Regions from separate parts of the Neobacillus sp. 19 genome, predicted to be linked through region 3. Evidence: riboswitches for the same ligand, from Rfam matches in the RefSeq annotation. Region 3 holds a riboswitch; each other region holds the start of a gene.
What was found. Region 3 has a riboswitch for S-adenosylmethionine ahead of metK (methionine adenosyltransferase). Riboswitches for the same ligand answer to the same signal wherever they lie in the genome.
Positions count from the first base shown of each region.

Region 1 (7,803 bases), on a different contig from region 3:
CTTGTTCATGGTCAATAAATCTGTAAGCCCCGAAAGTTCTAGTCCAAGAATAAGAACATCGACTTCATGATGCTTTACCGTAAATAGACCAAAGTTGGCAATTGTCTCTTTCCATTTGTTTTTAGCCACCGGATGCTCCTGATGGTAAGTAGTCAACTCATTACTGACAACATATTGCGCTCCCATTTTGTATAAACGGTAGCCTAATTCCCAATCTTCGTAACCGTAATGGTGAAACTCCTCGTCAAATAAACCTGCATCCACAATCAATTCTTTCCGTATAGATACATTCCTTGTAAGAAACGCCATCCATGGAAGGGTAAAACCTTCCAAATCCGCACCGAAATTCCTTGTTATTTGCCGAAACCATGGATATTCCTTATATGCTATATCCCTGTATATTTTCCTTACTAAATCACCTCTGTCTAATAGTGGATAAGGTTCCTGAAGCACATCCTTACAACCCTGAAGTCTCTGAAATATCTCTTGGTTTTTTTCTGTTAGGTAGGTGATTCTGTTTACTTCTTTCTTAGAAAAGTCTGGGAATACACATGAATATAATATTTTGGAATGTAACCCCCCTGATAAAATGAGGTTATGTTTCGATTGGTGATACTTATAGTGTTTTTCAACAAAGTCAGGTTCTGTGAGTATTTCTGCATCGAGAAAAATTAGAATGCTCCCCCTGGCAGAACGAATACCTAAATTTCTTCCCTTTGCCCTTCCAAGATTTTTTTTACTGTGGATATATTTAAAATGGTATGGTGGGGAATAGTCTTTTAGTTTTTCTTCCGTTTGGTCTGTCGAGGCATCATTTATTAGGATTACTTCCATTTTTGCCGGATTAAACGTTTGTAGTTCAAGTGAATAGAGGGTAAATAAATTGAGTGGATATTTATTTTGCGATGGAATAATAATACTGACTTCAATGTCTTGATTGTTTTTATTTATTGAGGAACTCAAGCTGTTACTAATTTGATGACTTTGCTTCGTTTCTTTTGGTCTACTTTCCTTTTTTATACTTTCTGACCATTTAAAGCTATTTCCTAACATGATGCACCCCACTTATTTATTGTTTAATGAAATAACTAGTCCAATTGGTCGAGCTTTTACACAATATGTTATCCAAATGATTTTGACTAAACTTGAGCCCTTAGAAAACGAAAAAAGAGCTTATGGGCTCCTTTTTATGTGAATAGTTTTCATTTTTACAATGTTGTTAAAACGGTGGTTCGTTGGGACGGTGCATTGTTTTTACATACGTAAACCAAATCTTCGATAACAGCACTGGCAGTTGGAAACATTCCAGCACCTGGTCCTTGAAGTGTGATTTCACCAACAATGTCAGATTGTATACTGACAGCATTCTGAACCCCTTCCACATGGTAAAAAGGATGCTCTTTTCCAACAAGGACCGGCTTGATTGTAGCTTTAATATGCTTCCCAGACTTACTTATTTGGGCAATATGCTTATACCTTAAGCCTTGTTCTTCCGCTTTTGCAATTAATTCACTTGTAATATTGGTAATCCCTTCCCGTTCTACATCATGCCAGTTTGGTTCCTCTCCAAAGGCAATCCTGCTAAGAATCATTGCTTTATAAAAAGCGTCAAAGCCCTCAATATCATTTGTCGGGTCAGCTTCAGCAAACCCGTTTACCTGAGCTCCTTTTAGTGCTTCGGCAAATGACAGTCTCTCCTCGCGCATTTCGGTTAAAATGAAATTAGAAGTGCCATTTAGAATTCCTTGCACCTGCTTCACTCGGTTAATATTTAATAACTGTCTCAGCGTCTGAATAACTGGTATTCCCCCTGCAACTGTCGCTTCATACCCAACCGAAACATTATGTTCCTCTGCCAGGTTAAGCAATTCTTGTCCGTGATGTGCAAACATTTCTTTATTCGCGGTAATAATATGACATCCCTTCTCAATTGCTTTTTTCAAAAAAGAATTGGTAGGTTCTCTATCAACGATGGCCTCGACGACAACATCAAGCTGCGGCAGGTTTAGAATATCTGCAAAATCTGTCGTTACGAGCACCTCATCACTAATTTCCCTTTGTTTCTGCTTGTTTTTAATTAAGATCGCTGCCACTTCTACCTGTTTGCCTAAAACAGATGTCAGCTTTGCCGCATGAGATTGGATCGTCCGATAAACTCCTTCCCCAACCGTTCCAAAACCGAGAATTGCCACTTTTATTACAGACATGTTTTTCCGCCCCTTTACTTTATTTGCCTAAAACAGGAAAAGCCCCCTTCATAAGAAGAGGGCTGATTCCTCCTCTTATCTTTCAGGTTAAAAATAACCTGCAGGAATTAGCACCTTTTCAAGGAATACCTTGATGGTTGCCGGGCTTCATCGGGCCTAGTCCCTCCGCCGCTCTGGATAAGAGTAATATTTAAGTGTCAAAATTTTATTATTAGAATTCATTTTAGTTGAAACAATTTGAACTGTCAATGAATTCAAAATCATCTTTGAAAGATTTTTTTGAATCTAATGAATTCTTTTTTTATTCTACTGCTCATTGGTCCAATAACCTAGTCTATCACCATACTTAGAAATTAATAAAGTTGATCCATTCTCTAGCTGAGTCAGCATAATAGGTTCAACATCCTGACTAATGATTAGAGATGGTCCATACCAAGGATATTCTTTCTGATTATTATCCCTCCACCATAATCCAACCCCCCCTGAGGCTAATTTACTTACTACCTCAAACCGCCCAGAATCGGTTTCATTCCAAACAGGGGTACCAATTACTCCTTTTGCAAATGTTTCACTCTTGTACCATTTTCCCGTCCTTTGATCTTCCCAATAATGTGACAAATAATTTTTTCCAGACCGCACAATTAACTCTTTATTTCCAAAACTACTAGTAATAGGTAAAGAAGGCGTATACCCATCCTGATTACTTTCATACCATGGATATTTTTCTTTACGATATCGCTTACTATAATATTCTGTTCCAAGATGCTTAATAAATTTTCTAGCCAAATCTCTTTTATCACGCTCAACCGGATGACACAACCAACTATTATTAATCTCATTAAGGCAGTAGACTATTTCATCTAAAGTAAGGTATGGACGATAGCGAATCACCTTTTCGTCCATATTGTTTGGATAGCTTTTAATACGGAATCCCAACTCCCTTGCCATGTTGACAAAAAATATCTCGTCTGTGCCGAAAGAGATTGTTTTAAGCAAAGCTCTTTTTAGTTTATCCTTTCTTTCTGGATGAAGTAAGGATTTTACAAGCGATTTGTTGATAACTTGGCCAACATTGAAAATTCCATAGAATGGGTTTACATTAAATAACCTCTCCCATCTATATAGGTCCTTCTTTAGTTCGTCCCCAATATACCAATCTTCTTCAGGAATCCGCAGTTTTACCGCCATATAGTCGGTATCTCTCATTTGTTTCTCAATGAATTCTTCATATCCTTTTCTGAAAAACAAGGCATCAGAATCAATATTGATTAGATAGTCATACTCCATCCCCATCTCCTCGAGCCATTCCATAGTCTCAAGAAAATAAATGGTCGTGAATCCCCGCTCCAACTTTCGGCTGGAGGGACATACAGGAACCCCTAAATTATCACAAAGGGCTGGGTCATCCCCGCCATTGTACAAGACCATCGTGCTATTGGGACAAAAGTGTCTTACATTATCGATTAATTCCTTCACAAGGTCCCGCTGTTCATGAACGAGGATCATAAAACAGATTTTACTTTGAGAGGAATTCGAAATCTTATTTAACTTTTCAGAGTAGAGGGATTTTTTCGTCACAAAAAAGTCCTTACGTTCCGTGATTATTTTTAACATGTCATACTTGTTGCCGCTTGCAGATAAATACCGATTTAGCAGCTTCTGATTATTTAGGTTTGAATCCGTGTAAGCAGTTGGGTGCCATAAATGAAACACTTTAGCTTCAATATTAACGAATTTTCCGCAAATAGTATTGACGGCATGTGAAAAGGCATCATCTTCTCCACCCCAGCCAATAAAACGCTCATCAAAACCACCGACCGCTTCGAAATTCGCTCGCGGAATGACATTTAGTTTTCCAGCGAATCCTTTATAGATCCAATTAGCTTTATTGCATTCTTCTACTCCTACTCTTAGCGGCCAGCTTGGTTGTTTGCTAATCAGATATTTTGTTGCCTCTTTGGGAACATCATATATTTCTGTAAAAGGAACGACCCATGCCGCTTCTTTAAGTAGTTCAATAGATTTTAAAATAATTTTAGGATCATAAACAATATCCGCATCTGCAATTACAAGAATATCTTTCGTAGCCTTTTTCACTGCTTGATTTACAGCTTTCGATTTATTAATTTCATTGTCGCTATAAACCCCTAGACATAATTCGGCATCTGGCATTACTGCAGCATAGTATCGTTTTATCCATTCAAAGGCCTCTTCCCTTGGACCATGATCTGTTTGGAAAGGAATGATGATAGAAACATTTTCAAACATACACTATCTCCCTTTTTGTTTATCTGTTGTTCTTGGCCAAATATCTCCACACAAAAAGATAATTTGGCCATTGGGCAAATTCTAATAAAGAAGTAACTTACTAAACTGTTGGTCCAGACCAAGGATGGTCAGGTTTTTTGTTGTCTCTTAGCCAAAATCCCACTTCACCAGTTTTTAATTTACAGACTACCACAAATTGCCCTGAATTATTTTCAAAAAATAACGGGTTTCCCGTTACTCCTTTAGCAAACGTCTTACTTTTATACCACTTCCCATTAGGTTCTTGCCAATAATGGGTCAAAGAAGAACCTGACCGCACAATAAGCTCTAAGTTACCAAATTTACTTTTGATTGGAATAGATATGGAGTAATTTTTGGAATTATCCTCATACCATGGATATTTCTTACTTTTATATTTTTTTGTATTTTGTTCATTTTCAATATGCAGAGATTCAATTAATTCATTTTTATAACTGTTTATATTATCAATATTATTAGTTTTAATCTTATCTAGGGAACTTTTCCGTTCATTAATGAGCTTGGTCATTTTTTTCTTATTTCCACTTGCTTGTTTATAGCGGCCAAGAAGATCAGCATTCGCTTTACCATGTGGATTCGTTTGATAGTTTGAACTAGGGTGCCATAGATGGAATATTTTCCCCTTAACGTTTACAATCTCCCCACAAAGCGTACGGACAGCGTGGGAAAATGCATCATCCTCACCTCCCCAGCCAATGAACCGTTCATCAAAACCGCCAACTGCTTCGAAGTTTTCTCGAGGAATGATAAAGAGTTTACCCGCAAATCCTTCATAAACCCATTTTGATTTGCTACATTCTTCATATTTAATATCAATAGGCCATGTTGGTTTTGTTTTAAGTAATCTTTTAGTACCTTGCCATTCAATATTATATACTTCCGTAAAAGGGACTACCCATGCTGCTTTATCAAGTAATCTTATCGCTTCCACAATAATATTGGGGTTATAAACGACATCCGCATCAGCTATTACAAAAATATCTTTTGTTGCTTGTTTAGCTGCTAAGTTTACAGCCTTAGATTTATTAATATCCTCTTCATTGATTAGTCCCAAACATAATTCAGCTTCGGGCATAACACGAGCATAATACCTTTTAATCCATTCAAAAGCCTTCGCCCTTGGACCATGGTCTGTTTGGAAAGGTACAATTATTGAAACGTTTTCTAACACTGTAACTCTCTCCTTATTTATAAAAGTTTTATACATTCTAATTTTTACTTATTGTATGTGAATTGATTTGTGGGGGAACGGCTTGTATCATGGTTCCAAATAATGATTAGGTATTGCAGAAGAATTGACTATTTATGGTAAATCAACATAGTTTTTTGTCCCTTTCAAATCATTGCACGTTCGCATTTCATAAAGTAGAAGAACCTGTTGTTTAGGTGAAGTTGAATTTATTTTCATCTAGATAGCTAGTGCTAATCTCATTTGGGAGAGATGAAAGTGAAACTTGCTATTATGTGCGGGATGCCACTAAGCGGAAAATCAACATACAGTAAGATTCTTCAGAATCAAGGATGGGTACGTGTATCACTAGATGAAATTAGGCTAGCTTTGCATGGCCAAACTTATAAGGCAGAGGCTGAACCGATTGTGTGGGATCACGCCGAACTTATGGTACGATCATTGCTTAGAAGTGGACATGACGTACTTGTTGATACCACCAACAGAACCAGAGAACGTCGTAAAAGATGGATTCGAGTTGCGAAGGAATTTGGACTAACATTGGAAATATTCTACGTAGATACCGATTATGAAACTTGCAAACAACGTAACAAAGTGCTTAGGCGACTATCTGAACATGATTTAAAACAAATATATAAAGAATTCCAAAAGCCGACTTCAGATGAAGGAACCATTATTAAGGTAAAATAGTAAAAACCGCTTAAAGGTTACAATATACTGCAGATAGGAGGAAGTGAAGTGAAAAAGTATATTTGTTTTGATATAGGAGGGACAAAAGTAAAGCACGGGCTATTGCTAGAGAATGGATCTATTCTTTCAAAAGGCAGCTACGATACCCATGGTAGAAATCTAGAATTATTTTTAAATACAATGGCAGATACCATTAACATGTATACAAGCAATCATAATGTTAGTGGTGTGGCTATTAGTTTACCAGGCTTTATTAACCCTCATTCAGGTTACTCAGAACGGGCCGGCGCAGTAAAAGCACTTGATAAACAGAATCTCAAAAAATTATTAAAAAAGAGAATTTCGCTGCCGGTTGAAATTGAAAATGATGGAAACTGCGCAGCTTTAGCAGAAAAAATAAGTGGGAATGCCAAAAATTGTACCGATTTTATTTGTGTGACAATTGGTACTGGAATAGGCGGGGGTATATTTATTAATGGGAAACTATTGCATGGTCATAGTTTCAGAGGCGGAGAATTTGGATTTATGATTACTCAAGCGGGAAACAATGATAGGGATATACTGCACTCCAATGCTTCTACCTATGCCCTAATTAAGTCCTATAAAAAGCTAAAGGGTATTAGTGAATATGAAAAGGTTAAAGGAGAGACAGTTTTTTTAGAATCCAGCCATGATAGTTCGGTAAAAAAACTACTAGATGACTGGATTCAAAACATTAGTTATGGAATATATAATCTGGCCGCAACTTTAAACCCGCAAAAAATTTTAATAGGCGGTGGAGTAATTGCCCAACAAGGGTTGTTAGATAATATTAACAATAAACTTGACCATCTTCCTTGGTGGAAAGACATTAAGATCCCAGTTGAAAGTTGTAAGTATCAAAATGACGCAGGAATGATTGGTGCACTGTACCATTTTATCAAAAAAACACGGTAGATGAATTTCCCTAGTATGTTAATCTAGTTTTACCACATCCGTTAAAAGAATAAGCACCCGCATATTCATACGGATGCCTTTTTCCACAATCTCCGCCTGTCGATGGCGGGCTTGTTTATTAAAGGGGTAATAGTGGAATCGTTTCTTTTTTATTAATTTGTTCAATCATTTCCAGCCATTCCTTCGGTTTATTGGAAAGGATAGAGTAATAGTTTGTCAGGAAGTCCCTAATAAGACCGGCTGGTAATGCCGCAAGTTCATAATCAGCAGGCATAAAACAAAGGTCAAGTCCCTCGACAGCTTCCCCGTTGTTTTCCCAGGATGGGTGAACATAGGAGAGATCAAGCCGCTTATAGCCTAAGTGCGATAGAACCTCCCGGCGCACATATGGTTCCATTACCTTTACACCGCCAAATTCGTGATGCTCTACCCGGTAAGGGTCATAAATTTCTGCAAACATTCCAAATAGCACTT
Region 1 covers NZ_JBMPZU010000045.1:25,021-32,823, forward strand. Annotated here, with positions in the region: gene ACO1D1_RS14195 (glycosyltransferase family 2 protein) at 1-1,053, opposite strand, end outside; gene ACO1D1_RS14200 (homoserine dehydrogenase) at 1,209-2,207, opposite strand; SAM riboswitch class I at 2,280-2,391, opposite strand; gene ACO1D1_RS14205 (galactosyltransferase-related protein) at 2,514-4,475, opposite strand; gene ACO1D1_RS14210 (galactosyltransferase-related protein) at 4,576-5,685, opposite strand; gene ACO1D1_RS14215 (AAA family ATPase) at 5,977-6,393, shown strand; gene ACO1D1_RS14220 (ROK family protein) at 6,442-7,329, shown strand; gene ACO1D1_RS14225 (GNAT family N-acetyltransferase) at 7,448-7,803, opposite strand, start outside.
Region 1: linked by a shared signal. The riboswitch ahead of ACO1D1_RS14200 (homoserine dehydrogenase) and the one ahead of metK (methionine adenosyltransferase) in region 3 are both predicted to bind S-adenosylmethionine.

Region 2 (7,803 bases), on a different contig from region 3:
CCATTTGACGGATAAATTTCATTAGTGAAATCTCGTTTCCTTCGCCGCGGCGGCTGTTGAGTGCTGAACGTAAAAAGTCAGCATTTGTTACGCCGTTAATCTCGCTTGGATATTGCATTGCTAAGAATAGACCTGCGCGTGCGCGCTCATCTACTTCCATTTCAAGCACGTTTTGGCCATCTAACGTAATGTTTCCGCTAGTGACTTCATATTTTGGGTGACCCATGATTGCCGATGATAACGTGGATTTACCAGTACCGTTCGGCCCCATGATTGCGTGAATTTCGCCACCCTTTATTTCAAGGTTAACACCTTTTAAAATTTCTTTCCCATCAATTTCTACATGTAAATCTTTGATCGTTAAAGTTGATCCAGCCATATCTATACCTCCAAAAAGAAAGTTTTGTATCATCTTGACCAATTAGGTCTATACTTCTATTCTCACTTTATTCTCATTACAATCTTATAACAAATGAAATGTATTAGCAACTCCTAAACAGTAAAAACAAAGTTACTATTTTCATTAAGCAACTTCTAATTGAGAATAAGAGTGTACTTTATGAGAAAATTCAGTCAATAAACCGTTATGTAAATTGGGCCCGTTTAAAATCATACCTCATTTTTTGGACAATTCCAACTGATTTAAAGGTCGAAGTCGTTTCTATTTTTACCCAATTGTCGGGAATCATGTACATGTGAACACCGCTCCAAGTGAAATAGGAAAAGCCAGTGATGGGAATCACTGACTTGTATCTTTCTTCCTATTTAATATATTACTTGGATAATACAACCGCACCTTTGTATTTATCAAGAATGAAATCTTGGATTTCTTTTGAACGAAGCACTTCTACAAGTGTTTTGATTTCTTTTCTGTTTTTATCCTCTGAACGAACAACCACAAGGTTTGCCGGCACAACGTCTTGGCCTTCAAATGCAATTCCGTACTTACCGATGTCAATACCGCCTTCTAATGCATAGTTGGTATTAATAACCACCGCATCCCCTTCACCGCTATCGAAAGAAGAGGCTAATAACTTCGCTTCAATTAAAGTAGAGAAATCAAGGTCCTTTGGATTTTCAACAATATCCTCAACTCTTGCATTGGCGCCAACGCCTTCTTTAAGTTTAATTAATCCTTCTTTTTCAAAAATAGGTAAGATACGTCCATGATCACTTAGTGAATCACTCATAATAATTTTCGCACCTTTTGGAAGGTCTTTTAAGCTTTTATATTTTTTAGAATAAATTCCAATTGGTTCCTTATGGATTTCACCAACGCTAACAAAATCAAAGTCCTTGTTTTCTTTCATTTGAAGGTCTAAATACCCTGGTGTTTGAAAATAGTTTGCATCGAGTTCTTTATCTCTTAAAGCTACGTTTGGCAGGATGTAATCTTGGAAAACTTTGATTTCTAGATCAATGCCTTTTTCTTTTAATAAAGGTTTTGCCGCTTCTAACACTTCCGCATGTGGTACTGCTGATGCACCAACCACTAATTTCTTGCTGTCACCCTTTTTAGCGGTATCATTTTTTTCCCCGCCGCACGCAGTCAGGGCAAACACTGCGAATGCAATGAAAAGAACACTTAGTAATTTTTTCATTAGTAAACTCCTCCTGTTATCGTTTATCTGTTTTATTTGTAAAATAATCTCCAACAAATTGGATAATAAAAACTAGAACTAAAATCGCGATGGTTGCAACTAAAGTCACTAACGGCCTATTGCGCTGAAAACCTTCAAGGTAGGCAAAATGGCCAAGTCCTCCGGCACCAATAACACCAGCCATTGCTGTAAAGCCTACTAGTGATATGGCCGTGACGGTAATCCCAGAAATTAATGCCGGTAAAGATTCCGGTATTAATACTTTAAAAATGATATGACTATGTGTGGCTCCCATCGATTGTGATGCTTCAATCACACCTTTATCGATTTCTCTTAAGGCAATTTCCACCATTCGAGCATAAAAAGGAGCTGCTCCAATAATCAGGGCCGGCAAAGCCGCATTGGCACCAAGCATAGTCCCTAATAATAATTTAGTAAAAGGAATCAATAACACAATTAAAATAATAAACGGGATGGATCTGAAAATATTAACAAACCCGGCAATAATGACATTCACTGTCCGGTTTGCCCAAATATTGCCTTTATCTGTTAAAAACAACAACAGACCTAGCAATAATCCTAAAACAAAGGTAGCAAACACTGAAATGGAAGTCATATAAAGTGTTTCTCGCGTGGCCTCTAATAAATTTTCCCACTTTATCATTTCCATAAAATCAGCCATTACTGATCACCTCCACGCCGACTTGCTGTGAGTGAATATAATCGATGGCTTTCTCTATCTCGGGAGCTTGCCCATCTAAGTGAATGAATAATGTACCGTATGATCCGTTTTGGGTGTGAGAAATTTTCCCTTGTAAAATATTAACGATCACATCATAATCACGAATGATATTTGTGATTAATGGCTGTTCTGCTGCTTCACCGACAAATGAGAGCTGAACCACTTGTCCTCTCGGATAACGTTCGATTAGATGTTCGATTGTTTCTTTCGTTTCTTCAGGTTCCGTCACTTGCTGGACAAATCGTTTCGTAATCGGCTGCTGCGGGTTTTTAAACACATCAAGCACTGATCCAAGCTCAACAACCCTGCCGCTTTCCATTACCGCCACCCGGTGACAGATTTTTCGAATAACATGCATTTCATGGGTAATCAAAACAATGGTTAACCCAAGGCGCTTATTAATATCCACTAACAATTCCAAAATGGAATCGGTTGTTTGCGGATCGAGAGCCGAAGTTGCCTCGTCACAAAGCAATACTTTGGGATTATTGGCGAGTGCTCTGGCAATCCCGACCCGCTGCTTTTGCCCGCCGCTTAATTGTGATGGATAGGCATTTTCTCGGCCTTCCAAGCCAACCAGCTTGATCAGCTCAGCCACTCGTTTTTTTCTTTGATCGCCTTTGACACCGGCGATTTCAAGTGGAAAAGCAATATTCTCGCTCACTGTTCTCGACCACAATAAGTTAAAATGCTGGAAAATCATGCTGATTTCCTGACGGGCTTGTCTAAGTTGAGCACCCTTAATCTTTGAAATCACTCTGCCGGCAACTGTCACGCTCCCATCGGTTGGAAGCTCCAGCCCGTTTAACATGCGGATGAGGGTACTCTTCCCGGCACCGCTATAACCAATCACTCCGAAAATTTCTCCTTCTTGAATTTCAAGGTTGACTTCATCAACTGCCTTCAATTCACCTTGCTTGGAAGGAAAAATCTTACGGACATTTTTTATTGAAATCATTGAATCACCTGCTTCTTATCCTGATTACAAGTTAGTTAAATATAGGGTTTGACTGTTTGGGAAAAAATATTTTAAAAAATAAAAAGCCTCTCTGCATAGGCAGAAAGGCATCACGAACTAAACCTTTCTCCCATCTCCCAAAGCAATTGCTTTGTGTGAATTGGCACCATTTCAATAATTGACGGTTGCCGGGCTTCATCGGGCACATCCCTCCACCTCTCTTGATAAGAGCTTACAGCATTCTATATTCAATTAACACGTTAATATTTCAGTAATTAGATTACGAAAGCTATCGTATCATGGATAAATAGGGGTGTCAACGAATAATTCTTCATATTCGGAAAAATGGATTTAGGTAAATTTAGGCATTAGTCTTCAATGACGATAATCCTGTTGCCGCTTCAATCGCAGATTCAAGATCCTCAATTAAGTCCTCAACATTTTCGATTCCAATCGAAAGACGGATTAAATCCTCTGATACACCCGCAGCCTTTAGTCCTTCCGCATCTAATTGCTGATGCGTCGTACTTGCCGGGTGAATGATCAAGCTTTTTGCATCGCCTACATTGGCCACATGTGCCCAAAGTGATAAGGAATCAATTAGTTTAGCTCCTGATTCTTTACCGCCCTTAATTCCGAAAACGACCATTGAACCAGCACCTTTTGGTAAATATTTTTTCGCTAATTCATAGTCAGGGTGTGATGCATGCCCTGGGTAGGAAACCCAGTCAACTGCTGGATGATTTTCCAAATAATCGACCACTTCTTTCGTATTGGCCACATGCTCCTTCATCCGAACATGAAGGGTTTCAAGTCCAAGCGTAAATTGGAAGGCATTTTGTGGACTTAAGGCAGGTCCAAGGTCACGCAATAATTGCACGCGAGCTTTAATGATGTACGCAATTGCACCGAGTGCTTCAGCATAGACCAAATCATGATAGCTGGAATCCGGAGTGGTGAATCCTGGGAATTTCGATGAATTCCAATCAAACTTACCGCCGTCAACGATGATTCCGCCTGTGGACGTTCCATTCCCTAACAGCCATTTCGTCGCTGAGTGGACGACAATATCTGCACCATACTCAATTGGCCGGCACAGATATGGCGTCGCAAAGGTATTATCAATAATTAACGGTACGCCTGCTTCATGAGCAACCTCCGCTACTTTTTCAATATCGAGGACACGAAGGCTCGGATTACCAATCGTTTCGGCAAAAACGGCCTTTGTTTTTTCCGTAATCGCTGCACGGAAGTTTTCAGGATCATCCCCATCAACAAATTTTACATTGATTCCGTATTTAGGAAGAGTAACGGCAAATAAATTGTAGGTTCCTCCATAAAGGTTTGCGGCAGAAACAATTTCATCCCCTGCTTCAGCAATATTTAAAATCGCAAGCGTAATCGCCGCCATTCCGCTGGCAACGGCAAGTGCGCCGACGCCGCCTTCTAACAATGCAACCCTTTCTTCAAAAACGGTTGTTGTTGGATTGTGAATCCGGGTATATATGTAACCTGGCTCCGCTAAGCTGAATAGGTTCGCTGCGTGCTCAGTATTTTTAAATTGATAGGCGTTGTTTTGATAGATTGGAACCGCACGTGCACCCGTTACCGGATCCGGTGATAATCCTCCATGAACACTTAATGTTTCAAAACGATACTTTTTTTGATTTTCTGCCATTCTTGCTTCCTCCTTTTATTGTTAAATAACAAAACCCCACTTCATAAGAAGAGGGGGCTCTCTCTTCTCATCTCCCAGAGCTTACTTAGCTCTGCTGGATTTAGCACCGTGTCCAAACCGGTTGCCGGGCTTCAAAGGGCCAGTCCCTCCGCCACTCTTGATAAGAATGCTTTATTGAATTGTTTTTATTAATAGAATATTTAAATAATACTTTACATGAAGTTTAATTCCGAGTCAATAGCTTTGTTTAAATTATTTTTGCCAACTGTGCTTTTGTTAAAAAGAAGATTGATTCTAGTAAAAGAATGGTTCTTAATGGTGCCATGATTTCTAGCTGTCCCTGCTGTTCAAGCACGCGCAGCCTTCCCGTCCCTTCAATCAGCTGTGTCATTGCGGTGGGGGAACCGCTAATCACATAATTCCCTTGTTGAAAGTCAGGATTTTTAGTGAAACAGATGCCGCCGCTTTTTATGATCAGCTGTATGCTTTGTTGTTCTTCCCATTGAAGAATGATTTGTACGTCCGCCTGCTGTATCAAGGGAAGAATATGCCCTTGTTCTATTACTTTTACTAGAAATGCTTCTACCGCTTCGATCATTTCCACCACTCCGGTCACTTACTTTTATAATTTCTAATTCAGTAAAAAGTAGTGGAATCCTCTATTAATCACTCGACAATTCTCATCCTATTTCCTCAACATTCCGATCATTTCCTGAGAAATATGTCGTATCTTTATGAAATTTTGGCTGTTGCAGATAGATCTTTTTTAACATAGAAGCCTCTAAATACTAGGAAAAAATAGACCGAACCGATTAGATATAGAGTTGCCGTTATCGTGAAAACATAGGCATAGCCCCAATATGAGCCGTATTTGACAACAACCCCAGTAGAAACCGGCCCCATGAACGCCCACCCTAAATTAAACACCATTTGGTTGACGGAATTCGCGAGGCCCTTCATCGAGTCGTTAACTTTCGACATCATTAACGACATTTGAATCGGATTCCCAGCATTCATTAACGCTTGACGGAACAAGAATCCAAGTGCCGCCAGCCATAAATGTTCTGTAAACGCAGTTAGTAAGAGGAATGGCAGCGATGCCAGCTGCAAATAAACAACCGCCCTTACGTCGCCGACTTTTTTGACCACTTGCGGCCCAATAAACATCGCTAAGGCCGTGGCCGCCTGACCAAGTGAGATGATTAAGCCGATAGATGTGGTGGACGCACGAAAGCGATCAGCAAAATACAGGTTAAGATAAGGTATGACAAGGCCTGCTCCGAAGCCAATCAATAGCTGGGCAATCGCAAATAAAACGATCAACCTCACCCCTTCATTTTTCCAGGAGGCTGAACCGGTCTTTTTTACGGTTGGTTTTGATTTCGGAGGTTCGTTGAATTTCGTAGCTGGGAAGATACCAATTAGATAAATGATAGCACCAATAATCAAAGTGAAACGAATACTATTGATATCACTGACAAAAAAGGAAAATAAGTCCGTTAACGTCCCGCCTAACAGGTTTCCCACAACATTTGCCGCAGTCATAAAGGCGAAATGGAGACTAAATAAATTCACCCTTTGATCCGCCGTCGAATTTTCCGCGAGCCATGGGATGCTAGATACTTGCAGAAAAGCCATTGTCAATCCGCTCGTGAAAGCAAGTCCGATAAGCACTCCTTGTGTGGAAAAAATACTCCGCAAAAGTAATACAGCACCGGAGATCAAAATGCCATAAAAAAACACTTTTTTCCGTCCGTATCGGTCACTTATCAGTCCTGCCGGTACTAAAATAATCGCTGTGGCAAGCGAAGTCATCGCAATGACCTGGCCATTAACCGCCTCTGTGTATCCGAGTTTTCGTATATAAAAATTATAAATTACCATAAAAATACCGAGGCCGATTTGTGTAAAAATATTAGCCATGAAGCTTAACTTGATGTTACGATTATACGTTTTAAATTGCGCCGCCCAGTTATGATAAAAGGCCATTTTGTTTCAGCCCCTTCAATTATTTCGTATCCCTAAGTATCATAATCCAGGAGGTAAGTTTTTGTAAATAAGGAAATTTTAGATTCCTCTAACATTTTTTCATCAAATCACCCTATTTTTGCAGCTGGAAAGCATTGATCAGGTTTTTACTCGCTGCTAGCATTTAACCGGTCTCTTTTACATTGAAAAAGCCAGGCGGCTAGCCTGGCTCAGGTTACTAACATTTAATCAAAAAGCAGACGCAACCCGCATCTGCTTAGTTTAAATGTTGTTTCATTTTTTCAAGCAAGTAGGGTACGGAATGAAACGCATACAGGGTTTCTTTCACCTTGCCTCCTTGAACAATTAACAGGCACGGTACACTTTCAATCGCAAACTCAACCGCTATATCCGGATAAAAGTTCAAGTTCAATTTACCCATTTTAACGGTAACTAACTCCTCCACGATTTGCAGCATTCTAGATGCAAGCTGACAGGTACCGCAGAGTGGTGTATAAAAATAGATTAGCCCGCTTTCCGCATCATCGAGGAAAGCTTCCAGATCATTTCGATTCCATTCATTCATAAATCATTATCCCATTTCTAAAAACTCAGTATGAACATCGATGTTCGCTCCCAGAAGGACGGTCGCCAAGTGGTGCACCGGCGCGGTCGCTACCTCGCGATACATACGATCTATATATAAATGTTCCGCTTGCGGAAACTCCCGTTTAAACCGTTTGCGAAGCTTCTCACCGGCGGCATCGGCATCAACTAGGATATAGACATCCTTATCTTCGAGAAAATCGATCAATTCATCCAATTTGGTATGACTTATCGTCCCATTGGTACAAAT
Region 2 covers NZ_JBMPZU010000031.1:264,082-271,884, reverse strand. Annotated here, with positions in the region: gene sufC (Fe-S cluster assembly ATPase SufC) at 1-379, opposite strand, end outside; gene ACO1D1_RS10260 (MetQ/NlpA family ABC transporter substrate-binding protein) at 774-1,601, opposite strand; gene ACO1D1_RS10255 (methionine ABC transporter permease) at 1,618-2,283, opposite strand; gene ACO1D1_RS10250 (methionine ABC transporter ATP-binding protein) at 2,276-3,301, opposite strand; SAM riboswitch class I at 3,429-3,532, opposite strand; gene ACO1D1_RS10245 (O-acetylhomoserine aminocarboxypropyltransferase/cysteine synthase family protein) at 3,663-4,979, opposite strand; SAM riboswitch class I at 5,044-5,146, opposite strand; gene ACO1D1_RS10240 (hypothetical protein) at 5,227-5,577, opposite strand; gene ACO1D1_RS10235 (MFS transporter) at 5,712-6,968, opposite strand; gene ACO1D1_RS10230 (thioredoxin family protein) at 7,225-7,533, opposite strand; gene ACO1D1_RS10225 (toprim domain-containing protein) at 7,540-7,803, opposite strand, start outside.
Region 2: linked by a shared signal. The riboswitch ahead of ACO1D1_RS10245 (O-acetylhomoserine aminocarboxypropyltransferase/cysteine synthase family protein) and the one ahead of metK (methionine adenosyltransferase) in region 3 are both predicted to bind S-adenosylmethionine.

Region 3 (7,803 bases):
GTTAATGTTCCATCATCATAATCAGGGATTCTTGATTCTTGATTCATGACAACGTTTTCAAGAACTGTACCAAATCGAATGGCGTCAAATATTTGCGGCTCTTTTTCCCGCGAAAGATTTATACATTTGGCATAGCAGCCGCCCTCCACATTAAAGACACCGTTGGAAGACCAGCCATGCTCATCATCGCCAATCAGTTTGCGATTAGGGTCAGCCGATAAGGTGGTTTTTCCTGTTCCGGATAAACCGAAGAATAAGGCTACATCCCCTTCCTGACCAACATTTGCCGAACAATGCATTGAAAAAATATTATTTTCAGGCAGCAAATAATTCATGACCGAAAAAATAGACTTTTTCATTTCCCCGGCATATTCTGTGCCCCCAATTAAGACAACTCTTTGTTCAAAGGATATAATAATAAAGGTTTCTGAGTTTGTACCATCAACAACTGGATTCGCTTTAAAATTTGGTGCAGAAATAACTGTGAAACCGGCATCATGTTCCAATAATTCATCTTCAGAGGGACGAATGAATAACTGATGCGCGAATAAATTATGCCATGCATATTCATTTATAACTTGAATAGGTAAGCGGGATCTTTTATCCGCACCGGCAAAGCCTTTAAATACAAAAATTTCATCTTGCTGTTTTAAGTACTCAAGTACCTTCTGATACAGGTTTGTGAATACCTTTTCAGAAATAGGCTGATTTGTTGGTCCCCATTCGATTTTATCCTTCGAAGACTCTTCCAAAACAATAAATTTATCCTTCGGTGACCGCCCAGTGTATTTGCCTGTAGAGACTCGAACAGCTCCAGTTGAGGTTAAAGTCCCTTCATTACGAGTAAGGATTTTTTCAACTAATTGAGGAACGGACAATTGAATTTGGGCATGACTTTCTTGTAACAATTGTTTTAATTCATTTGGAATATGAACAGAATTCATTCACTGAAACCTTCCTTTATCCTTATTTTTAGAATGATTATGGTAAATAGTATAACACATTAACTCCAATAATCTATGCTATTTAATAAAAAATCCGCATAAAATACTTTATTCATAGAATCATAAAAAAGTCATGAACACAATATATAGGAAGAAAAGAAAATAGCAGAAAAGTTTTCAATAAACCCATTGACATCGTTTGACAGAGTAGGTTATGATTTACCCTTGAACGGATACTCTCTTATCCCGAGCTGGTGGAGGGACAGGCCCAATGAAACCCAGCAACCTGCAAACGAATATAGATGTGATCAAAGAATTCTCTTATCAGTCTAATTTTCGGGCAAAGGTGCTAAACCTGAAGCAAGGCTTGACCTTGAACGATAAGAGTGAAAGGCACGCAAAACTTTTGCTATCAACCTTTCCTCACGATGGAAAGGTTTTTTATTTGCAGATTTTTTACGTGCTCCATTATCGCTGCTTTTTATTCCATCGTTAGAATTTCTATGGGGCTGCGTCCAATCTGTTGTTTTATAATAAAAACCCCATGTTTATTTCATACTACTAAGGGAATGAGTTCCGTATCAACCCGAGGTTAAACGGCAAGATATGCTTTTATCCCACACAGCTAACCTCACTTTATTTCAATACTAAGGAGGAATTCAGATGTCAACAAAACGTCGATTGTTCACTTCTGAATCAGTAACTGAAGGTCATCCTGATAAGATTTGTGACCAAATTTCTGATTCCATTTTAGATGCTATTTTAGCAAAGGATGCCAATGCCCGTGTTGCCGCTGAAACATCAGTAACAACCGGATTGGTTCTAGTTGCAGGTGAAATTACTACTTCTACTTACGTGGATATTCCAAAGATTGTTCGTGAAACGGTTAAAGGTATTGGTTATGATCGTGCTAAATATGGTTTTGATTCTGAAACTTGTGCTGTTTTAACATCGATTGGTGAACAGAGCCCTGATATTGCGATGGGTGTCGATCAGGCACTTGAAGCACGTGAAGGTCAAATGTCCGATGAAGAAATCGAAGCAATTGGAGCAGGAGACCAAGGGTTAATGTTTGGTTTTGCTTGTAATGAAACAAAAGAACTAATGCCTCTTCCAATATCACTTGCACACAAGCTTGCTCGCAAATTAACAGAAGTACGTAAAGATAAAGTTCTTGAATACCTTCGTCCAGATGGAAAAACGCAAGTAACTGTTGAGTATGATGAAAATGACAAGCCTGTTCGCATTGATACGATTGTTATATCAACTCAGCATAATCCAGAGGTAACGTTAGAACAAATTCAACGTAATCTGAAGGAATATGTGATCAATCCAGTTGTTCCACAAGAACTAATTGATGAAAATACAAAATACTTCATAAATCCAACAGGCCGTTTTGTAATTGGCGGACCACAAGGGGATGCCGGTTTAACTGGACGTAAAATCATCGTTGATACGTACGGCGGCTATGCTCGTCATGGCGGCGGTGCTTTCTCCGGTAAGGATCCTACTAAAGTGGACCGTTCAGCGGCCTATGCAGCTCGTTATGTAGCCAAAAATATCGTGGCGGCAGGACTTGCTGAAAAATGTGAAGTACAGCTTGCATATGCAATCGGTGTAGCAAGACCTGTTTCTATTTCTGTCGACACATTTGGTACAGGTAAAGTAAGCGAAGAAATATTAGTTGATCTTGTAAGCAACAACTTTGACCTTCGCCCAGCAGGAATCATTAAGATGCTCGACCTTCGCCGCCCAATCTACAAGCAAACAGCCGCATACGGCCACTTTGGACGTACAGATGTTGACCTTTCTTGGGAGCGCACGGATAAAGCAGATGCTTTACGCAGCCAAGCAAATATCTAATTAGAAAAGCAAAGTATCCTAGATGCTTGAGCATGAAAAAATAGAGGTGGGAGTTGCATTTTATATGTAACTCCCATTTTTATTTTTCGTCTATATTCTGTATAGTAATCCTGACGTATAGAATAAAATGTTTAGGTAGGACAAAAGAAGTGAAAAATGAAGATAGACTAAATTTCCTAATGTTCACAGTGCCTTTTTTTAAAAAAAAGTGGTAGTATTAGAGAGGTTTTATTTTTAAATGGAGTAGGTGAGGTACATAATGTGTGGTTTTATCGGTTGTGTACACGACAAAACACAAAACTATACTGAAGAACAAAAACAACAATTTAAAAATATGAATGATATCATTACGCATCGCGGGCCGGATGATGACGGTTTTTATTATGATGACCACATCCAATTTGGGTTCCGCCGCTTGAGTATTATTGATATTGAAAGCGGACACCAGCCGCTTACGTACGAGAATGAGCGCTATTGGATTATTTTTAATGGTGAGATTTATAACTATGTAGAGCTTCGTGAAGAACTTCTTAAAGAGGGCTTATCTTTTGCTACGAGCTCCGATACAGAAGTCATCATCGCTCTTTATAGCCATTTAAAGGAAAAAGCGGTAGAAAAACTGCGTGGGATGTTTGCTTTTGTCATTTGGGATAAACAAGAACAGACGCTTTACGGGGCACGTGATCCCTTTGGTATCAAACCATTCTTCTTTTTGGAAGATGAAGAAAGAACATTCTTTGCATCTGAGAAAAAAAGTATTCTGCTTGCGTTAGAAAATGATGTGCTCAATTATGATTCGTTGCAGCATTATTTGACCTATCAATTCGTTCCTGAGCCATATACATTGTCAGAGGGAATTCAAAAGCTAGAGCCTGGTCATTATTTTACAAAAAAAATTGGCTCCTCTATGGAAATCAACAGGTATTGGAAGGCACAATTTAAGCCGGTACTGAAATCTGAGGATGATTATATTAAAGAAATTCGTGAGATTCTATTTGATTCAGTTGAAAAGCATATGCGCAGCGATGTTCCGGTTGGATCGTTCCTTTCTGGAGGAATTGACTCTTCGATTATTGCGTCTATTGCCAAACAATTTCACCCGGCAATTAAAACGTTCTCTGTCGGCTTTGAGCATAATGGCTTTAGTGAAATCGATGTCGCTAAAGAAACGGCTGAAAAACTTGGATTGGAAAATATCAGCTATGTCATCACACCAGAAGAATACATGAACGAGGTTCCAAAAATCATGTGGCATATGGATGACCCGCTTGCCGACCCTGCTTGCGTGCCGCTTTATTTCGTTGCCCGCGAAGCCCGTAAACATGTAACCGTCGTTCTATCGGGAGAAGGGGCCGATGAGCTATTCGGTGGCTATAATATTTATCGTGAACCGCAATCACTTGAGGTATTTAATAAAATCCCAAGAGTTGGGAAAGTGTTGTTAAAAGGGATTGCGAATATGATGCCTGAAGGAATGAAAGGCAAAAGTTTTATTGAACGCGGTGTCACTCCAATGGAAGAGCGTTATATCGGGAATGCGAAAATGTTCACCGAAGAAGAGAAGCGGGATCTATTAAATGTTTATCATGAAGGATTGAATTACTTAGACGTAACGAATCCGCTTTACCAGGAATCGAGAGGCTACGATCCTGTCGATCGGATGCAGTATATTGATATTCATACGTGGATGCGCGGGGATATCTTGCTTAAGGCCGATAGAGTAACTATGGCCCATTCGCTTGAACTAAGGGTGCCATTTCTAGACAAGGCCGTATTTGAGGTCGCATCAAAAATTCCGACTAGCTTGAAGACAACGAATGGAACCACCAAGTATATTTTGCGAAAAGCCGCAGAAGGAATTGTGCCGGCACATGTGCTTGATCGGAAGAAGCTTGGTTTTCCAGTGCCAATTCGCCACTGGTTAAAAAATGAAATGAATGATTGGGCGAAAAAAATCATCCGCGAGAGCAATACGGATCATTTAATCAATAAAGCATACGTCTCTAGATTGCTTGAAGACCATTGCCAGGGAAAAGCTGATAACAGCCGGAAAATTTGGACGGTTCTCATGTTCATGGTTTGGCATCAAGTATATGTGGAGGATGTTTATTCCTTTCAACGTGATTATGCCATAAACAAAGAGCTACAAACAATGAAGCACTAAAAGGAAAGCACCCAATTATTTGATATGGGTGCTTTTCAAATTTTCATGACTGAAGTGACTTATAATATTGCCCCTTCTCCGCATATTGTGTATAAATGCGTTCGATTTCTTTTTTATCCTCAGGAGTTAATTCTCTAATAACTTTAGCAGGTCTGCCAAAAGCTAAAGTATTAGGAGGGATTTTCTTTCCTTGTGGAACAAGACTGCCAGCGCCAATAAATGCACCTTCCCCAATTTCGGCTTGATCAAGGATAATGGACCCCATGCCGATAAGGGCCCGTTTCCTGATAATACAGCTGTGAAGTATCACCTGATGGCCAATGGTGACTTCATCTTCTAAAATTAGCGGGTTGTTAGGACTTTGGTGTAAGATAGAATTATCTTGGATATTTACTTTATTTCCAATCTTCGTTGGTGCAACATCACCGCGGATACTTGTATTAAACCAGATGCTTGAATATTCACCAATTTCAACATCTCCAGTAATGGTTACATAATCAGCAATGAACGCTGTCTCGGCAATTAAAGGGTATTTATCTTTATAGGGATAGATCATCGGGTTCGCTCCTTTTACATTCATACTTCTATTTTAGCGATGCCGAACTTAATTTTCAAAATAATTCACTTTTATTAAGAAACAAATATGTCTAGGGGGAAATGATATGTGGAAGTGGGAAGCTGAAGGGGAAGCTAAAGCGGTAATCGTAATCGTTCATGGGGCAATGGAACACCATGGCCGATACGGCTGGCTGATTGAAATGTGGCGATTATCCGGCTTTCATGTCATCATGGCTGATCTTCCGGGGCAAGGCATGACAACAAGAGCCAGCCGCGGCCATATTGATTCTTTCGATGAATATATTATTGAGGTAAAGGATTGGATTCAAGCTGCCTATCGCTATGAACTGCCTGTATTTTTAATTGGGCACAGTATGGGGGGGTTAATTTCAATCCGTCTTTTACAGGAGGAACGATTAAATATTGCAGGTGTGATTCTTTCCTCCCCATGCTTAGGACTGATTCATACCCCTTCAAAATTTTTAGATGCCATGTCGCACCTCTTAAATGCAGTGTATCCTTCTTTAAGGATGAATTCAGGCTTGACCGTCCAAATGGCAACAAGAAACGAGGATGTCCGGGAAGCGGATTCCAATGATACACTTTACGTGACAAAGGTTTCGATCAGATGGTATCGTGAACTGGCGGGCGCGATTAAACAAGCATTCGTCAATCTTGATAAAATTCAGGATATCCCTATGCTTGTAATGCAGGGCGGGGATGATAAAATTGTAAATAAAGCTACCGTTAAAGAATGGTTTAATAACGTTCCATTATCTGAAAAACGTTTTAAGGAATGGCCGAAATGCTATCATGAAATTTTTAACGAACCGGAGCGGGAAGAAATTTTTGAATACGCAAAGGACTTTGTTAACAGCCAATTAAAAGCAATTGGATACATTGTATAGAAAGGACGTCTTAATCCATGAAGCCAATCACCCTCATGTCCAGGGTATATCGCAAAATCATTCCAGCAGTCCACCAAGAATTGGCTTATTGGAGAAGCCGGGCTGAAAAAATTCCGAATGCTGAACTAAGAAATCAGGCTCTTGCCAGTATTGAGCACAAAACCTTTCATTGTGAAGGTGGGGCCATCCTAGCGCTCACGGCTGGTAAGGATTATAAAAAGGCCGTCAAATTTATCGTTGCCTATCAAACGATTAGCGATTACTTGGATAACCTCTGCGATCGGAGTACTTCTCTTGATCCTAATGATTTTGCTGCCCTGCATGAATCGATGTCAGATGCATTGGTTCTAAATGCTGAAGAAAAAAATTATTACCGGCTCCGTGCCGATCAAAACGATGATCAGTATTTGCATGATTTGTCGGCAACCTGTCGTTCTGTTTTAAGGGAGTTAAAGCATTATGATGTCATCAAAGATTACCTTCTTGAATTATGCCAGTACTATTGTGATTTACAGATTCACAAGCATGTGGTGAAGGAGGAACGGGTGCCCCGTCTGGAAAAATGGTTTCACCGCTATCAAGACGAGCTGCCTGAAATGGAATGGTATGAGTTTTCAGCCTGCTCCGGTTCGACATTGGGGATTTTTTGTTTAATTTCCTATGCGATGCGAGAAGACTTCAAGGTGAGCGATGCTGAAAATATCCGTAAGGGATATTTTCCTTATATTCAAGGATTACATATTCTTTTAGATTATTTTATTGACCAGGAGGAGGACATTGCTGGAGGCGATTTGAATTTCTGCTCCTATTATAAAAGTGAGGAGACCCTTTTCAAGCGCTTAAAGCATTTTGTTTTGGAAGCTGATAAGCATACGGAATATCTGCCGCACAAAAAATTCCACCAGTTGATCAATCGCGGCTTGTTAGGAATCTACCTTTCGGATTCGAAGGTTCGCAAGCAGAAAAATGTCCGAAAGCTGGCAAAAGGTATCATTAAATCCGGAGGATGGATCAGCTATTTCTTTTATTTCAATGGACTTGCCTACCGCTCGTTTCAAAAATCAGTTCCCTCGTTTGTAACGAGATTATTGGCAAAATAAAAACCAGGCAGGGCCTGGTTTTTTTATCTCTTTTCAATTGCAACAATGAACGGTGGGTTATTTTGCTGATTAATAAATTGATACTGCAGCACATGAGCTGTTTTTTGATCTAATTGCCGGCAGTATTGGAGGATAGAATCCCGTTCTACTGCACCCTGTTCGTGCCCGTGGTAAATGACAAGGACAATGATCCCTTCAGGTACCATCATCGCTAATAACTGCTCGATAGCAGCTATTGTCGTCTCAGGCCGGGTTACAATCGTTTT
Region 3 covers NZ_JBMPZU010000050.1:76,446-84,248, reverse strand. Annotated here, with positions in the region: partial or broken gene pckA (phosphoenolpyruvate carboxykinase (ATP)) at 1-944, opposite strand, end outside; SAM riboswitch class I at 1,183-1,331, shown strand; gene metK (methionine adenosyltransferase) at 1,608-2,807, shown strand; gene asnB (asparagine synthase (glutamine-hydrolyzing)) at 3,067-4,971, shown strand; gene ACO1D1_RS15485 (gamma carbonic anhydrase family protein) at 5,015-5,527, opposite strand; gene ACO1D1_RS15480 (lysophospholipase) at 5,634-6,437, shown strand; gene ACO1D1_RS15475 (tetraprenyl-beta-curcumene synthase family protein) at 6,455-7,537, shown strand; gene ACO1D1_RS15470 (tRNA (mnm(5)s(2)U34)-methyltransferase) at 7,561-7,803, opposite strand, start outside.